DNA from 4 places in the Streptomyces sp. NBC_00354 genome. Region 4 is predicted to be linked to each of the others. Evidence: riboswitches for the same ligand, from Rfam matches in the RefSeq annotation. Region 4 holds a riboswitch; each other region holds the start of a gene.
What was found. Region 4 has a riboswitch for cobalamin ahead of OHT74_RS03885 (aldehyde dehydrogenase family protein). Riboswitches for the same ligand answer to the same signal wherever they lie in the genome.

Region 1: another riboswitch for cobalamin. It lies ahead of OHT74_RS13365 (ribonucleoside-diphosphate reductase subunit alpha); the one in region 4 lies ahead of OHT74_RS03885 (aldehyde dehydrogenase family protein).
Region 2: another riboswitch for cobalamin. It lies ahead of cobN (cobaltochelatase subunit CobN); the one in region 4 lies ahead of OHT74_RS03885 (aldehyde dehydrogenase family protein).
Region 3: another riboswitch for cobalamin. It lies ahead of OHT74_RS28980 (cobalamin biosynthesis protein); the one in region 4 lies ahead of OHT74_RS03885 (aldehyde dehydrogenase family protein).

The regions. Positions count from the first base shown of each region.
Region 1 covers NZ_CP107983.1:3,044,157-3,048,400, forward strand. Annotated here, with positions in the region: gene OHT74_RS13345 (carbon starvation CstA family protein) at 1-303, shown strand, start outside; gene OHT74_RS13350 (YbdD/YjiX family protein) at 300-497, shown strand; gene OHT74_RS13355 (Uma2 family endonuclease) at 552-1,136, opposite strand; gene OHT74_RS13360 (GNAT family N-acetyltransferase) at 1,215-1,715, shown strand; cobalamin riboswitch at 1,767-1,890, shown strand; gene OHT74_RS13365 (ribonucleoside-diphosphate reductase subunit alpha) at 2,042-4,244, shown strand, end outside.
Region 2 covers NZ_CP107983.1:1,972,775-1,977,018, forward strand. Annotated here, with positions in the region: gene OHT74_RS08985 (precorrin-2 C(20)-methyltransferase) at 1-243, opposite strand, end outside; gene OHT74_RS08990 (precorrin-8X methylmutase) at 240-887, opposite strand; gene cobG (precorrin-3B synthase) at 884-2,185, opposite strand; cobalamin riboswitch at 2,380-2,518, shown strand; gene cobN (cobaltochelatase subunit CobN) at 2,552-4,244, shown strand, end outside.
Region 3 covers NZ_CP107983.1:6,319,898-6,324,141, reverse strand. Annotated here, with positions in the region: gene OHT74_RS28995 (alpha/beta hydrolase family protein) at 1-1,111, opposite strand, end outside; gene OHT74_RS28990 (inorganic phosphate transporter) at 1,465-2,733, shown strand; gene OHT74_RS28985 (hypothetical protein) at 2,762-2,983, shown strand; cobalamin riboswitch at 3,098-3,248, shown strand; gene OHT74_RS28980 (cobalamin biosynthesis protein) at 3,288-4,244, shown strand, end outside.
Region 4 covers NZ_CP107983.1:800,926-805,169, forward strand. Annotated here, with positions in the region: gene OHT74_RS03880 (enoyl-CoA hydratase/isomerase family protein) at 1-993, opposite strand, end outside; partial or broken gene OHT74_RS03885 (aldehyde dehydrogenase family protein) at 1,013-1,711, opposite strand; cobalamin riboswitch at 1,940-2,118, opposite strand; gene OHT74_RS03890 (short-chain fatty acyl-CoA regulator family protein) at 2,192-3,610, opposite strand; gene OHT74_RS03895 (hypothetical protein) at 3,804-3,980, opposite strand; gene aceA (isocitrate lyase) at 3,979-4,244, shown strand, end outside.

The DNA of each region.
Region 1 (4,244 bases), 2.2 Mb from region 4:
GGGAAGGTGCTGCCGCCCGCCAAGAACATGGACGAGATGCACACCGTGGTCACCAACGCCACGGTGGACGGCGCGCTGTCGGCGCTGTTCGCCATCCTGATCATCATCGTGCTGCTGGACGCGGCACGGACCTGCTTCAAGGCGATCGCCGCCCCGGAGACGGTCAGGCTGTCCGAGGTCCCGTGGACCGAGTCGAAGATCATCGCCCCGGCCGGGCTCATCGCGACGCCCGAGGAGCGGGCGGAGCTCGCCGCCGCCGGCCTGGACTCGGGCGGCGGCCGCGTGAAGGAGCCGGTGGCGTGAGCGGCGTCCGCGCGGCGCTGGCGAAGGCGCGGTTCTTCGTACGGGAGTTCTCGGGCGAGGCGGCGTACGACCGCTACGTGGCCCACGCCCGTACGCACGACCCCGCGGCCGAGGTCATGACCCGCCGCGCCTTCGAACGCGCCCGCACGGACTCGCGAGAGGCGGACCCCCGCGAGGGCTTCCGCTGCTGCTGAGACGCGGGTGAAGGGCCCCGCCGGTCACCGGCGGAGCCCTTCACGCTGTACGAGTCAGCGCACCCAGTCCTTGAGGGGCTCGGTCTGGAGAGTGATGCCGACGGGGTCGGGGAGGTCGATGTCCTTGCCGAAGGGGACTGTGTGCACGTCCTCGTACCTCTGCCCGTCAGGCTCACTGTGAACGCTCACCAGGCAGTTGTCGCGGTCGATCAGCAGGTAGACAGGGATACCCGTCTGCGCGTACGCCCGGGGCTTCTCCTGCCGGTCCCGGCGATCCGTGTCCGAGTCGTACGAGGTCACCTCGACGACCATGAGCACGGGGTCCGGCTCGATCCACTCGCCCTGGCCTCCGATGGAGCCGCTGCGTGCCAGGGCACCGTCGGGCTTCGCCCGCCCCTGACGGTACTGCTGGATCTTGATCCCCTGCTCGCCGTAGAGCCAGAGCTCAGGGCGGTGCTGCATACAGACACGCGTCAGCCACTCGATGATCAGCGCGTGGTCGCTGTCCGGCACAGCCTTGCTCCTCATGACCCCGTCGATGAATTCCAGGCGCAGCCCTTCCGTCTCGCGCGCTGCTATGCGCGCGAGATTCTCGAACTCCTCGGTCAGCATGTGGGGCCGGTCGGTCATCACGGTCATGCCTCGCTCGCCTTCCTTGACGGTGCTGTCTCCGACGATAGCGCCGGGCACCGACAGCCGTCCGGCACACTCGACCGCATGGACATCGTGATCAGGGAAGCGCTGGCGGCGGAGTACGGGACGCTCGGGGAGATCACCGCGCAGGCGTACCTCGGGGACGGGCTGCTCACCTTCGGCGAGGACGACCCGTACCTCGCGCGGCTGCGGGACGTGGCCGGGCGGGCGCGCGACGGGGTGATACTCGTCGCCGCCGCGAGCGACGGACGGCTCCTCGGCGGGGTGGCGTTCGCCGCGCACGGGAGCCCGCTGTGCGACATCGCCGTGGCCGGCGAGGCCGAGTTCCGGATGCTGGCCGTCGCCCGGGAGGGCCGCGGGCGGGGCGCCGGGGAGGCGCTCGTACGGGCCTGCATGGAGCGGGCGAGGGTCATCGAGGGCGTACGGCGCCTCGTTCTGTCCACCACGGACGACATGGTCGGAGCCCACCGGATCTACGAACGGCTCGGCTTCGTCCGTTCGCCCGAACGGGACTGGGAGCCCGTCCCCGGCCTCGCTCTGCTCACGTACGGTCTCGAACTGTAGCCACGCCGACACAACATCTAGGGGGTCGCACAGGAAGCGGCCCCCACATGTATGCTCATGCTCGCTGTCGTCGCAGGGGAATCCGGTGCGAATCCGGAACTGTCCCGCAACGGTATGAAGTACACCCATTGGTGTCACCGCAAGTCCGAGGACCTGCCGACAGTGCGCCCGGCTCGACCGAACCGGGTGCCGACACGTCCGGGCCCCGCGGTTGGGCCGGTGGACGCCGTGCGGTGTGAGCGTGCCCAGCCAGGCCCTGCCCCGCGCGCGCCCGCTCGCGCCCGCACCGAAGGTGTCCCGGAGCCGAGCGAGGGAGAGCTCCCCCCGTGACCATCGCGCCTTCCGCACCGCGCGCCGAGTCCGACCCGTCCGACACCGGAATCGAGACCGGGGGACCTGGGGCCGCACTGCTGCGTACCCTCACCGAGCTGACCGCCGACCTCCCCGACACCGACCCGGGCCGGGTCGCCGCCGCCGCGCTCCGCGGGCGCAGCGCCGCCGCCGACGAGGCCGAACTGCGCGGGCTGGCCACGGAGGCCGCCGCCGGTCTCATCTCCGAGGACCCGGCGTACTCCCGGCTCGCCGCCCGGCTGCTGACGCTGGCCGTCGCCGAGGAAGCCGCGGGCCAGGGGGCCACCTCCTTCTCCGCCTCCGTCGCGGTCGGCCACCGCGAGGGCCTGATCGCGGACCGCACCGCCGAGTTCGTGGCGCTGCACGCGAGCCGCCTGGACGCACTGGTCGAGCACACCCTCGCCGAGGGCGCCGACGACCGCTTCGGCTTCTTCGGCCTGCGCACCCTGCACAGCCGCTACCTGCTGCGCCACCCGATCACCCGCCAGGTCGTCGAGACCCCGCAGCACTTCATGCTGCGCGTGGCCTGTGGCCTCGCCGAGAACAACACTGTCCAGGCCGTCGAGGAAGTGGCCTCCCTCTACCGGCTGATGAGCCGCCTCGACTACCTGCCGTCCTCCCCCACGCTCTTCAACTCCGGCACCCGGCACCCGCAGATGTCCTCCTGCTACCTGCTGGACTCCCCGCTGGACGAGCTCGACTCGATCTACGACCGCTACCACCAGGTCGCGCGCCTGTCGAAGCACGCCGGCGGCATCGGCCTCTCGTACTCGCGCATCCGCGCCCGCGGTTCGCTGATCCGCGGTACGAACGGCCACTCCAACGGCATCGTGCCGTTCCTGAAGACCCTCGACGCCTCCGTCGCCGCCGTGAACCAGGGCGGCCGCCGCAAGGGTGCCGCCGCCGTCTACCTGGAGACCTGGCACGCGGACATCGAGGAGTTCCTGGAGCTCCGCGACAACACCGGCGAGGACCAGCGCCGTACGCACAACCTGAACCTCGCGCACTGGGTCCCGGACGAGTTCATGCGCCGCGTGAACGCGGACGCCGACTGGTCGCTGTTCTCGCCGGCCGACGTGCCCGAGCTGGTCGACCTGTGGGGCGACGAGTTCGACGCCGCGTACCGCAAGGCCGAGGCGGACGGCCTGGCCCGCAAGTCCATGCCCGCCCGCGACCTGTACGGCCGGATGATGCGCACCCTCGCGCAGACCGGCCAGGGCTGGATGACCTTCAAGGACGCCTCCAACCGCACGGCGAACCAGACCGCCGAGCCGGGCGCCGTCGTCCACTCCTCGAACCTGTGCACCGAGATCATCGAGGTCACCAACGACGGCGAGACCGCCGTCTGCAACCTGGGCTCGGTCAACCTGGGCGCGTTCGTCCTCACCGAGACCGGTGAGATCGACTGGGAGCGGCTGGACGAGACCGTCCGTACGGCCGTCACCTTCCTCGACCGCGTCGTGGACATCAACTTCTACCCGACCGAGCAGGCCGGCCGCTCCAACGCCCGCTGGCGTCCGGTGGGCCTGGGCGCGATGGGCCTCCAGGACGTCTTCTTCAAGCTGAAGCTGCCGTTCGACTCCCCCGAGGCGAAGGCGCTGTCCACCAAGCTCTCCGAGCGCATCATGCTGGCCGCGTACGAGGCCTCCTGCGACCTCGCCGAGCGCAGCGGCCCGCTCCCGGCCTGGGAGCAGACCCGCACCGCCCGCGGCGTCCTGCACCCGGACCACTACGACGTCGAGCTGAACTGGCCCGAGCGCTGGGACGCCCTGCGCGCCCGCGTCGCGAAGTCGGGCATGCGCAACTCGCTGCTGCTTGCCATCGCGCCGACGGCGACGATCGCCTCGATCGCCGGTGTGTACGAGTGCATCGAGCCGCAGGTCTCCAACCTCTTCAAGCGCGAGACGCTGAGCGGTGAGTTCCTCCAGGTCAACGGCTACCTGGTGGACGAGCTGAAGAAGCTCGGCGTGTGGGACGCCCAGACCCGCGAGGCGCTGCGCGACTCGTCCGGCTCCGTCCAGGGCTTCGGCTGGATCCCGGCCGAGGTGCGCGAGCTGTACCGCACGGCGTGGGAGATCCCGCAGCGCGGTCTGATCGACATGGCGGCGGCCCGTACGCCGTACCTCGACCAGTCGCAGTCGCTGAACCTGTTCCTGGAGACGCCGACCATCGGGAAGC
Region 2 (4,244 bases), 1.2 Mb from region 4:
GTGGTCGGTGGTCTCGGTGGTGACCGGGTAGACCAGCGGCTCCTCGACGTGGTCCGCGCGCAGGTGCTCGGCGGCGATCGAGCGGGCGATCGAGCGGCCGTGGCGTGCGCTGTGGTACGCGACGACATCGGCCTCGGCGATGACCTGGACGGCCCGGAGGGTCATCAGGGAGGGGTCGCCGGGGCCGAGCCCGACGCCGTACAGCTTTCCGGTGCGGGCTGCGGTGCCGGCTGCGCTGCTCATTCTTCCTCGCTCGCGATCGCGTTGACGGCGGCGGCCGCGATGGCGCTGCCGCCGCGCCGGCCGCGCACGATCAGGTGGTCGAGGCCGGAGGCGTGGGCGGCGAGCGCGTCCTTGGACTCGGCGGCGCCGATGAAGCCGACCGGGACGCCGATGACGGCGGCGGGGCGCGCGGCGCCCTCCTCAATCATCTCGAGCAGCCGGAACAGCGCGGTCGGCGCGTTGCCGACGGCGATCACGGAGCCCCCCAGCAGGCCGCGGTCGCGCCAGACTTCGAGGGCGGCGGCGCTGCGCGTGGTGCCCATCTTCGCGGCGAGGGCGGGCACGGCCGGGTCGGAGAGGGTGCAGATCACCTCGTTGTCGGCGGGCAGCCGCTTGCGGGTGACCCCGCTGGCGACCATCTGCACGTCGCAGAGGATCGGCGCGCCGGCGGTCAGGGCGGCACGCGCGCGCAGCACGACGTCGGGGGTGTAGCCGAGGTCCTGGGGCAGGTCGGTCATTCCGCAGGCGTGAATCATGCGTACCGCGACCTGGGCGACGGAGGCGGGCAGCCCGGAGAGGTCCGCCTCGGCGCGGATCGTGGCAAAGGACTGGCGGTAGATCGCCGCGCCGTCCTTCTCGTACTCGAACACTGTGTACTCGCTCATTTCTTCGCTGCGTCGTGGGAGGTGGTGCGGCGTGCGTCCGCTAGGGCCGCGGGAAGTTCGGAGGTCTGGAGGCCGCGGCGCGGGGTGCGGCCGGCCGCGGAGAGGTCGTAGCCCGTGGGGGTGGCGACCACGTCCACCCACGCGGTGCCGCGGGGGTGCCCGCACCGGCGTTCGCACCCGGACCAGTGCACGGGCAGGGGGCCGGTCGCACGGGTGACGGCGGCGCGCGCGTCGGCGCGTACGTCCGCGAGGGATTTGGCGCAACCGGGGCGTCCGGTACAGGTGGTGACGGACCGCCAGGGGTCGTCGGGGGCGGTGACCAGCCCGGCCTCGGCGAGGGTGGCCAGCTCTTGTGCGGCGGCGCGGGCGGGCAGGCCGGGGACGACGATGCCGCGCCAGGGGGTCAGGCGGATGCGGCCCGTGAGGCCGGCCAGCAGGCGCCACTGCGCGGTGGTCAGGCGGCCCAGCGGTGCGAGGACGCTGAGCGCGGCGGTGCCGTGGGGGCCTTCGACGATGCCGGGCTCGGGGGCCGGGGAGCGCCGGGCGTCTTCCCGTACGAGGGCGGCCTCGATCCCGGCGGCGGCCAGCCGCACACCCAACTCACCGGAACCCAGGGCCTGTTCGGCGGGCAGCTCGGCAACCCGCCAGGCTCGGGTGCCGGCTTCCCGGACGGCGTCGAGGAAGTATGCGGCCGCCACGAGGGCGGCCCGGGGCGCGTCGGCCGCTGCCACGAGCAGGGCGTCGGCCGGGTCGGCCGTCCACAGCAGGGCCCGGTCGGCGTCCCGGGCGACCAGGTTCACGTCCGCGGCAAGGGAGGTGACGTCGCCGCGGCCGTCGTCGAGGGCGAACAGGAAGCGGCCGGACAGCCCGGCCGCGGGCGCGCTCGCGCACAGCAGCCGGTCCAGCTCCGCGACCCAGGGCGCCACGTCGGGCAGGCCGCGCCGGTCGAGGCCGGTCAGCGGCGAGGCGACGATGTTGCGGACGCGCTCGTGCGTGGGCGCGGGCAGCAGGCCGGCGCGGACGAGCACGGACTGCAGTTCGCCGCCGCAGCTCGCCCCGAGGCCGCGCAGTTGCGCGTTGCCGCGGGAGGTGAGGTCGATGTGCCCGTCGCCGAGCCGGTCCGCTGCATCGGCCAGCAGCGAGGCCGCGTCCGCGTCGAGCATCCCGCCGGGTACCCGGACCCGGGCCAGGAACCCGTCGTCCGCGGCGTGCAGCCGCAGCGCACCGGGGCAGGCGTCACCGCGGTCGCGTATGACGGGTTCGTCCCGCGATGCGGCGGAAGGGGGCTGGGGCGGCATGGCGGCGAGCATACCCACGATTCCCCCGCCCCGACCTGTGGCCGTCACCACCCACCCCTCCGCGCAGCGGTGGTGCGCGGGCGGGCTCGGCGCTCCGCGGAGCGGGGGGCGCGCGGGGGGTCGGGGGGCGGGGGCGGGTCCGCCGGCCGGGCGCCCGGGCGCGGGCCACCCCCACTCCCGGTCAGGGAGATCGCCACCTAAGATGACCAGCGGCGGAGCCACATGGCCCGCCGGGAGGAAGCCCGGTGCGAATCCGGCGCGGTCCCGCCACTGTGAACCCTGCAGAGCAATCCGCCGGGTGAGTCAGGAACTCCCGCTGTCCTCACTGCCCGGGGCGCGGAAACCCCGAGGAAGGCCTGCCGCCGCATGATCCTGCTGCTGTCGACGTCCGACACCGATCTGCTCAGCGCCCGCGCCGCGGACGGCCCCGTGCCGTACCGGTTCGCGAACCCGTCCCGCCTTCCCCTCGACGACCTGCCCGGGCTGCTCGACGGCGTCGACCTGGTCGTCGTACGCCTCCTCGGCGGCCTGCGCGCCTGGCAGGACGGCCTCGACCTGCTCCTGGCGCCGGCCCAGACCCGCCCGGTGGTGGTCCTGACCGGCGAACAGGCCCCGGACGCTCAGCTGATGGAGGCCTCCACGGTCCCGATCGGCATCGCGGCCGAGGCGCACGGCTACCTCGCCCACGGCGGCCCCGCCAACCTGGACCAGCTGGCCCGGTTCCTCTCCGACACCGTGCTGCTCACCGGCCACGGCTTCGAGCCGCCGGCCGCCGCGCCGACCTGGGGCCCGCTGGAGCGCACGCCCGGGACCACCGAGGGTCCGCGCATCGCCGTGCTGTACTACCGCGCCCACCAGATGAGCGGCAACACCGCCTTCGTGCACGCCCTGTGCGATGCGATCGAGGCCCAGGACGCCCAGGCCCTCCCCCTCTACGTGTCCTCCCTGCGCACTCCGGAGCCGGACCTGATCGCCGCGCTGGAGTCGGCGGACGCGGTCGTCACCACCGTCCTCGCGGCCGGCGGCACCAAGCCCGCCACCGCCTCGGCGGGCGGCGACGACGAGTCGTGGGACGCGGGCGCGCTGGCCGCGCTCGGCGTCCCGATCCTGCAGGCCCTGTGCCTGACCGGCTCGCGCAGCGCCTGGGAGGCGAACGACGAGGGCCTGTCCCCGCTCGACGCCGCGACGCAGGTCGCCGTGCCCGAGTTCGACGGCCGTCTGATCACCGTCCCGTTCTCCTTCAAGGAGCTCGACGAGGACGGCCTGCCCGCGTACGTGGCCGACCCCGAGCGCGCCTCCCGCGTCGCCGGCATCGCCGTCCGGCACGCCCGCCTCCGGCACATCGAGCGGCGCGACAAGAAGCTCGCGCTCGTCCTCTCCGCGTACCCCACCAAGCACTCCCGCATCGGCAACGCGGTCGGCCTCGACACCCCGGCCAGCGCCGTGGAACTGCTGCGCACCCTCATCGCGGGCGGCTACGACTTCGGCCCGGTCGAGGAGATCCCGGGCCTGGTCTCCGGCGACGGCGACGAGCTGATCCGCGCCCTGATCGAGGCCGGCGGCCACGACCAGGACTGGCTGACCGAGGAGCAGCTGGCCCGCAACCCGGTCCGGATCCCGGCCGCCGACTACAAGCGGTGGTTCGCCGAGCTCCCCGCCGAGCTGCGCGAAAGCGTCGAGGAGCACTGGGGCGAGGCTCCGGGCAACATGTTCGTGGACCGCTCCGCGAACCCGGAGGGCGACATCGTGCTCGCGGCGCTGCGCCGCGGGAACCTGCTCATCCTGATCCAGCCGCCGCGCGGTTTCGGCGAGAACCCGATCGCGATCTACCACGACCCGGACCTGCCGCCCTCGCACCACTACCTGGCCGCCTACCGCTGGATCCAGGCGCGCGCCGAGGACGGCGGCTTCGGCGCCGACGCGATGATCCACCTGGGCAAGCACGGCAACCTGGAGTGGCTGCCGGGCAAGAACGCCGGCCTGTCGGCGGCCTGCGCGCCCGACGCCGCGCTCGGCGACCTGCCGCTCATCTACCCCTTCCTGGTGAACGACCCGGGCG
Region 3 (4,244 bases), 5.5 Mb from region 4:
AGCGCCTCAGGGCTTCCTCGTATCCGGCCGGGTCGGCGTTCCACATCGCCCCGTGCGGGGCTTCGCGGACGGTCTTCAGGGTGACCAGGTCGGGGCGGGCGGCGGCGAGCCTGCGGGAGGGCTCCCAGGGGGCGAGCGAATCGTCCGGGCCGTGGAAGATCAGGACGGGGACGCGCAGCGCCGCGGGGTCCGCACCGGGTCCCGGGCGGTCGGCGCGCAGCCCGGCGCTCCCCTCGGCGGCCCGCACCGCGAGCGGCACCAGCGGGGCCGGGGTGCGGCGGGCGGCGACGAGCGCGCGCAGGGTGGTGTGCCAGTCGAGCACCGGCGAGTCCAGCACGAGCCCGGAGATCCGGTCGGCGAGGGCCGAGCGCTCCGCGGCGTACAGGGCCATGGCGGCGCCGGTGGACCAGCCGTGCAGGACGACCCGGCGGGCGCCGTAGCGCAGGGCGTAGCGGATCGCGGCGTCCACGTCCCGCCATTCCGACTCGCCGAGGTGGCCGAGACCGTCCGGTGAGGCGGGGGCGCCGAGGTCGCCGCGGTAGGCGAGGTCGAGGACGGGCATCCGCTGGCGGTGCAGGAAGGGCATGATCACCATCGGGTGCTCGCGGCCGGCGCCGAGCCCGTGCACGGTGATCACCCAGGTGTCGCGGGCGGCGGGCACGAACCAGGCGGGCAGCCCGCCGAGCTCGCCGGGGATGTCCACGTCGGCATGGTCGAGCCCGAGGGCGGTGCCGGGGTTGCCCGCGTGGACCTGGGGGGTGAGGGTGACCCGGATGCCGGGCTCGAGGCTGCCGTGGGTGACGGCGAGGAGCCGGCGTACGACGGTGTCCGGGCCGGGCGCGGCTCCCTCGAGGACGGGCCCGACCACGGCGTGCACCCCGGGGGCGGTGAGTCCGTACGTACCGGGGCGCAGGGAGGCCAGCGAGCGGGTCAGAACGACCCGCCCGGAGCCGGCGGAGTGGACGCTGAGCCGCGCCTCGCCGGGCAGGGGGCGGCCGGGCTCGTGCCGCAGGGCGGCGTCGGCGGCGTACCGGCCGGCCGCGACCGCGGCTGCACCGGCACCGACGAGGGAGGTGGCGACGACCGCGGCCGTCGCTGTGGCGGTACGCACGGCTCCAGTGTCAAGGCGCGAGCCCGGGCGGGCCACCTGAGCGGAATGTTCCGCATACCGCCGGGCGGGGCCGGGAAGGGATCACGCAGCGGCGCAGCGGGTCGGCCGGAGGAGTGATCTAGATCTCTTCCAGGACCCCTCGAGGGCGGGTCCAGGGGCCTCTGATCGCCTGCGGATCCTTTCGTTCACCCGGCTTTGACGTGCATTAATCGCGGTATCAGCGGGAAAATCAGGACGAAGGTCCCGATGACACGACGGGCCAGTACACCGCTCCGCCCGCGCCAGTTCATCTTCCGTTCACTCAGGTTGCCTACGGTCGCCGAGCCACTGACGTCAAACAGAAGCCTGGGTAAATGGAGCACATAACGCTTCTCCTCGGGATCGTGATCATCACCGCTCTCGTGTTCGACTTCACGAACGGTTTCCACGACACAGCCAACGCGATGGCCACCACCATCTCGACCGGCGCCCTCAAACCCAAGACGGCGGTGGCCATGTCCGCCGTGCTCAACCTCGTCGGCGCGTTCATGTCCGTGGAGGTCGCCAAGACGATCTCCAAGGGCCTGGTCAACGAGGAGGGCATCCAGCCAGAAGTGATCTTCGCCGCCCTGGTCGGCGCGATCCTCTGGAATCTCGTCACCTGGCTGGTCGGACTCCCCTCCAGCTCCTCCCACGCCCTGATGGGCGGCCTGGTCGGCGCGGCCGTCGCCTCCGCCGGCCTCGGCGCCGTCAACGGCGGCACGCTCGTCAGCAAGGTGCTGCTCCCCGCGGTCGCCGCGCCGATCGTGGCCGGTGTGGCCTCGATGCTGGCCGCCAAGGTCACGTACAAGCTCGGCGGCAAGGTCGGCGGCAAGACCGCCACCAAGGGCTACCGCGCCGGGCAGATCGCCTCGGCCGGTCTCGTCTCCCTCGCGCACGGCACCAACGACGCGCAGAAGACGATGGGCATCATCACCCTGGCGCTCATCGCCGGCGGCGCCCTGGACTCCGGCGCCAACCCGCCGGTCTGGGTCATCGTCTCCGCCGGCATGGCCATCGCCCTGGGCACCTCCCTGGGCGGCTGGCGCATCATCCGCACCATGGGCAGCGGCCTGACCGACCTCCAGCCGCAGCAGGGCTTCGCCGCCCAGACCTCGGCCGCGAGCGTCATCCTGGCCTCCTCCACCCTCGGCTTCTCCCTCTCCACCACCCACGCGTGCTCCGGCGCCGTCATGGGTGCGGGCCTGGGCCGCAAGGGCGGTGTGGTCCGCTGGTCCACCGCCACCCGCATGTTCATCGCGTGGGGCCTGACCCTGCCGGCCGCGGCCGTCGTCGCCTCCGGTGCCGAGCTGGTCATGCGTACCGGTGACCTCGGCGTCGCCGCCGTCGCGCTCTTCCTGATCGCCTCCTGCGTCGCCATCTGGGTCATCTCCCGCCGCCAGGTCGTCGACCACAGCAACGTCAACGACGTGCAGCCGGCCGCGGCCGAGGAGCCGGGTGTCGTCACCACGGCCATGGCCGCCGTCACCGTCCCGCCGACCGTGGCCGCCGCCGGTACGACCGCCGCGGTCACCGACGAGGACCTGAAGGCCACCATCCCGGCGGCTGCCCCGACCCCTGCGGCCCCGGCCGCCGCGGTCTGACCCCGAGAACGACAGAGGAATCCGCAGTATGAAGATCGACTGGGCAGCACTCGGCTCCGTCTTCGGGGTCAGCCTCTCCGCCACCGTCGCGCTCGTGGCCCTGTTCACCCTGGGCCTGGTGGGCCTCTCCAAGCACGAGACCGCCACCGAGCAGGGCGGCACCGCCACCCTGGCCCGCAGCGGCGCGTACGCCTGCTTCGCGCTCGTCACGGCGGCCGTCGCGTACGGCATCTACCTGATCGTCAGCTGACCGATTCGGGCACGGTGCACGAAAGCTCCCTCCGGGCTTCCCGGGGGGAGCTTTCCCGTACCCGAGGCCCGGCGTGGTGACCTGCCCCGCCGCAGGTCAACGGCGAGTTGACGGGCCTTCGCGGTGCGTGGTGGACTGCCCGAGCCAATACGGCGGCATGGAGAGGAAGTCCGGTGCGAATCCGGCGCGGTCCCGCCACTGTCACCGGGGAGCACGCGACGCGTGCGCCCCGGGAGCCAGGAACTCCCACCGCCGGACACGTCGAACCAGGGCGCGGACCCTGAGTGAGGACATACCTGCCACCATGCGTGCCGATCGCGTCTTCGCGTACGGCGCCACGGCGGGCCTGATCGGCGACCGGATCCTCGGTGATCCGCGCCGAGGGCACCCCGTGGCCGCCTTCGGACGAGCAGCCGCCGCTGTCGAAGGCGCCCTGTGGCGCGACGACCGCGCCCGGGGCCTCCTCCACACCCTCGTGTGCGCCGGGGGCGCGGCCGCCGTCGGCGCGCTGGGCGCCCGCGCCGTGCGCTCCCGGCCCGCAGCCGCCCGTATCGCCCTGACCGCAGCGGCCACCTGGGCCGTAGTCGGCGGCACCTCCCTGGGCCGTGAGGCCCGCGCCATCGGCGGCGCGCTCGCCGCCGGGGACGCCGAGGTCGCCCGGGAGCGGCTGCCGCACCTGTGCGGGCGGGACCCGCAGGCCCTGGACGAGCAGCAGATGGCCCGCGCCGTCGTGGAGTCGGTCGCCGAGAACACCTCCGACGCGGTGGTCGGGGCCCTCGTGTGGGGCGCCGCCGCCGGTATCCCCGGGCTGCTGGCCTTCCGCGCCGTGAACACCCTGGACGCGATGGTGGGCCACAGGTCGCCGCGCTACCTGCGCTACGGCTGGGCCTCGGCCCGGCTCGACGACCTCGCGGGCTGGCCGGGCGCCCGGCTGACCGCGCTGGCCGCCGTACTGGCCGGACCCGACCGGCGGGGAGCCGTACGGGCCTGGCGTGCCGACGCCGCGAAGCACCCGAGCCCGAACGCCGGCCCGGTGGAGGCCTCGTTCGCCGGGGCGCTCGGCGTACGGCTGGGAGGAACCCTGGCGTACGCGGGGCGGGTCGAGCACCGGGCCGTGCTGAACGGCGGGGCGGGGCGGCCGGTGCAGGTCGCGGACATCGAACGGGCTGTGCGGCTGTCACGGCAGGTGACGTGGCTGGCGCTGGGGGCGTGTGTGGCACTGCGCTGTGCGGTGTCACGTGTGGCTGGGAGGGGACGCCCG
Region 4 (4,244 bases):
GGCAGCGAGGTTCAGTTCGCGGTCGGCGCCGATCGGGGCGAAGGAGCGGGCGACGTCGCTCTCGCCGACCTCGGCGAGGTGGGCGGGCGACCAGCGGGGGCTGCGGTCCTTGTCGATGACCTGGGCCCGGATGCCCTCGACCAGGTCGGGCGAGCGCAGGGCGTGGCAGGAGACCCGGTACTCCTGCTCCAGGACCCGTTCCAGCGGGCCGAGCCGACGGGCACTGCGCAGTGCGGCCAGGGTGACCTTCAGCGCCGTCGGGGACTTGGCGGCCAGCGCGGCGGCCGCCTCCTCGGCCGCCGGTACGCCGCTGCCGATGAGGCGGCCGACGATCTCCTCCACCGTGTCGACGGCGTAGCAGTGGTCGATCCACTCCCGGTGGGCGGGCAGTTCACCGGGCGGCGCCTCGCCGACATGCGGCGCCAGGGCGTCGCGTACGGGCTCCTGCCCGAGCCCCGCCACCAGCGCGCCGAGCCGCTCGGCCGGCACGAAGTGGTCGGCGAGGCCGCAGAGCATCGCGTCGGCGGCGCCGACGGGCGCGCCCGTCAGGGCCAGGTGGGTGCCGAGCTCGCCGGGGGCCAGCGCGAGCAGGTAGGTGCCGCCGACGTCGGGGACGAAGCCGATGCCGGTCTCCGGCATGGCGACGCGGGAGCGTTCGGTGACGATCCGCACGGTTCCGTGGGCCGAGATGCCGACGCCGCCGCCCATGACGATGCCGTCCATCAGGGCGACGTACGGCTTGGGGTAGCGGGCGATCAGCGCGTTGAGCCGGTACTCGTCCCGCCAGAAATCGGCCGAGGCGCTGCCGCCGGAGCGGGCGTCCTCATAGATGGCGCGGATGTCGCCGCCCGCGCACAGTCCGCGCTCGCCTGCGCCGGAGATCACCACCGTTTCCACCGCGGGGTCCTCCCACCAGGCGGTGAGGGCCTCCTCGATGCGCAGCACCATGGGGTGGGTGAGTGCGTTGAGGGCCTTGGGGCGGTTGAGGGTCAGCCGGCCGGCCCGTCCCTCGGTACGCGGCGATCGGGGTGGAGCCCACGAAGCCCAGGGCCTGGACGCGCGGGTCCTCGAGGAGGGTGTCGACCGCTTCCCTGCCGCCGTTGACGACGTTGAGCACGCCCGGCGGCAGACCGGCCTCCAGGAACAGCTCGGCGAGGCGCAGCGGTACGGAGGGGTCCCGCTCGGAGGGCTTGAGGATGAAGGCGTTTCCGCAGGCCAGGGCCGGGGCGGCCTTCCACAGCGGGATCATCGCGGGGAAGTTGAAGGGGGTGATCCCGGCGACGACGCCGAGCGGACTGCGCAGCGAGTGCACGTCGATGCCGGTGCCGGCGTTGTCCGTGAACTCGCCCTTGAGCAGGTGCGGGATCCCGGCGGCGAACTCGACCACCTCCAGGCCTCGTTGCAGGTCTCCGTGGGCATCGGCGACGGTCTTGCCGTGCTCGGAGGACAACAGCCGGGCCAGCGCGTCGCGTTCGCCCTCGACGAGCTGGAGGAAGCGCAGCATGACCCGGGCGCGGCGCTGCGGGTTCCACCGGCCCCATTCGGCCTGCGCTTCCTAGGCGTTGGTGATCGCCGCCTCGGTGTCGGCGCGCCCCGCCAGGGGGACCCTGGCCTGGACGGCGCCGGTGTTCGGGTCGTAGACGTCGTCGAAGAGCCCGGACGTGCCGGTGGTGTGCTTTCCGCCGATGAAGTGGGTGAGTTCACGGACCATCGAAGCCTGCTCTCGTCAGGTGAGGATCCGAGGAAGGCGCGGCGAGGGCGCGGTACGGCACCGATCGGGGTGCGCACCGCGGGGGCCGACCGCGGGACAGGGAAGGCGCGGGTGCCTTCGTCGAGTCACGAACGCGGGGACAGGGCCTCGTGGTTCGGGTACTCCGCCGGATCACCTGGGCCGTGGTCGCGTACCGGTGCCATGCGTGTCTTCTCCATCCTCGTGGACAACACGGAACACCCCACGGCCGGTATCCTGACTCCCGGATCAGCGCGCGCTCTCCGGCCTTCCCGACGGATGGATTCCGTCAGTGGCCTGAACTGCTGAAGAGCACACTCCCCGGTCACAGTGGCGGGACCGCGCCGGATTCACACCGGCTTCCCTGCACCGCGGGTTGTCACGAACATATAGTTGGACGTCCAAGTAAGTCCACCCCCACCCACGGCGCGGACGTGTGAACGACCCCCGGGAGCGGAGGCCCTACTCGGCGACCCGGTACGGGACGAAGGTGCTGCTGTTCTCGTCGACGGCCAGCGGGCGCCCGAGCGGCGGGACGGCGCGCTGCGGGCACTCCAGGCGCTCGCAGATCCGGCAGCCCATGCCGATGGGCGTGTCGGCGGAGGTGTTGTCCAGGTCGAGGCCGTCGGAGTAGACGAGCCTCGAGGCGTGCCGGATCTCGCAGCCGAGGCCGATCGCGAAGGTCTTGCCGGGTTCGCCCCAGCCGCCCCGGTGGCGGGTGATGGCGCGGGCCGTCCACAGGTAGCGCTGCCCGTCCGGCATGGCGGCGACCTGGACGTGGATGCGGCCGGGTGCGGCGAAGGCCTCGTACACGTTCCACAGCGGGCAGGTGCCGCCCGCGCGGGAGAAGTGGAATCCGGTCGCGGACTGCCGCTTGGACATGTTCCCGGCGCGGTCGACGCGCACGAACGAGAAGGGGACCCCGCGCAGCCTGGGGCGTTGGAGCGTGCTCAGGCGATGGCAGACCGTCTCGTAGCCGAGGCCGAAGTGGTCGGTGAGCCGCTCGATGTCGTAACGGAATCCCTCGGCGGCCGTATGGAAGGCGCTGTACGGGAGGATCAGCGCGGCGGCGAAGTAGTTCGCGATGCCGATCCGGGCGAGGCCGTGCGGGGTGGAACCGGCGGGGAAGTCCTCCGAGGCGAGCCGGTCCAGCTCCTCGCCGTACTCGAGCAGGGCCAGCTGCGTGGCCATCCGGAAGGCCTGCTGGCCCGGCCTCAGGCGGGCGGAGAGCTGGAGCACGCGGCCGGATTCCGCGTAGTGGTGCAGCCGCTCGGAGCCGGCCGCCGAGTCGCCGGCGACCACGACCCGTACGCCGTGCCGGTCCGCCAGCCGGGCGGAGAGGGCGTGGACGACCTCGCCTGGCCGGATCCCGATGGTGCGGGCGAGATCCTCGGCGGCGAGGTCGGTGTCGTGGAGGTAGTTCTGGCGGCGGTAGAAGAACTCGCGGATCTCCTCGTGCGGGGAGAGGGGCCCACCGCCGCCGCCGTCCCCGTCGCGGCAGTCCGCGACTCCGGCCAGGCCCTCGGCCAGCCGCTGGCTGCGCCGGCCGAGGTCCAGCAGCACCTGGGCGACCGCGGGCATCCGCGAGGCCAGTTCGGCGAGGTCGGAGGTGGAGACCCGGGCCTCGGCGACCTCCCCGGCCAGCGCCTCGCGCAGGTCCGCGACGAGGCGGCTGGTGTCCCGCTCCGAGAAGAAGCCGGGGTCGACGCCGAAGGCCTCGGTCAGCCGCAGCAGCACGGGCACGGTCAGCGGGCGGGAGTCGTGCTCCATCTGGTTGAGGTAGCTGGGCGAGATCGCGAGCACCCGGGCCAGGTCGGCCTGGCTCATCCGCCGCTCCTCGCGCAGCCGCCGCAGCCGCGCTCCCGCGTACGTCTTGCTCACGACGCCCCCTCGTGTCCCGCGCCGGCCTGGCTCGGGAGTCGGCATCGGCCGACCTTTGCAGACTTGGCAAACCCGCGCGAAAAGATGCGCAGAACTTAGCAGACATCCCATCTTGATGGCACTGGGTGTCATTGGGAGAGTCGTCCTGCGGCCCGCCGGACTCGGCGGCCGGCACGGAACAACCGGGCACGATTCATGCCCTGATGTCGGCGATCCCGGCAGGTTCCGGCTGGGTTCGACAACATTGCTCAGCTCGTTCCAGGCACGGACGGCGGGCCGCGACCACCACGAACGGCACACAGTGCCAAGCCTTTGCACCTTTGACGTACAGGCGCAGCTCAATCGACATCATGGAGACGGTGACGGTCATGGCAGACACGAACACGACGGCAGCGGCAGCGGACCTCGCCGAGCGCTGGGCGAGCGACCCGCGCTGGGCCGGCATCGAGCGGACCTACTCCGCCGAGGACGTGGTCCGGCTCTCCGGCAGCGTCCGCGAGGAGCACACCCTGGCCCGGCGCGGCGCCGAGCGGCTGTGGCGACAGCTCCACGAGCGGGACTACATCCACGCCCTCGGTGCCCTGACCGGCGGCCAGGCCGTCCAGCAGGTCCGGGCCGGCCTCCAGGCCATCTA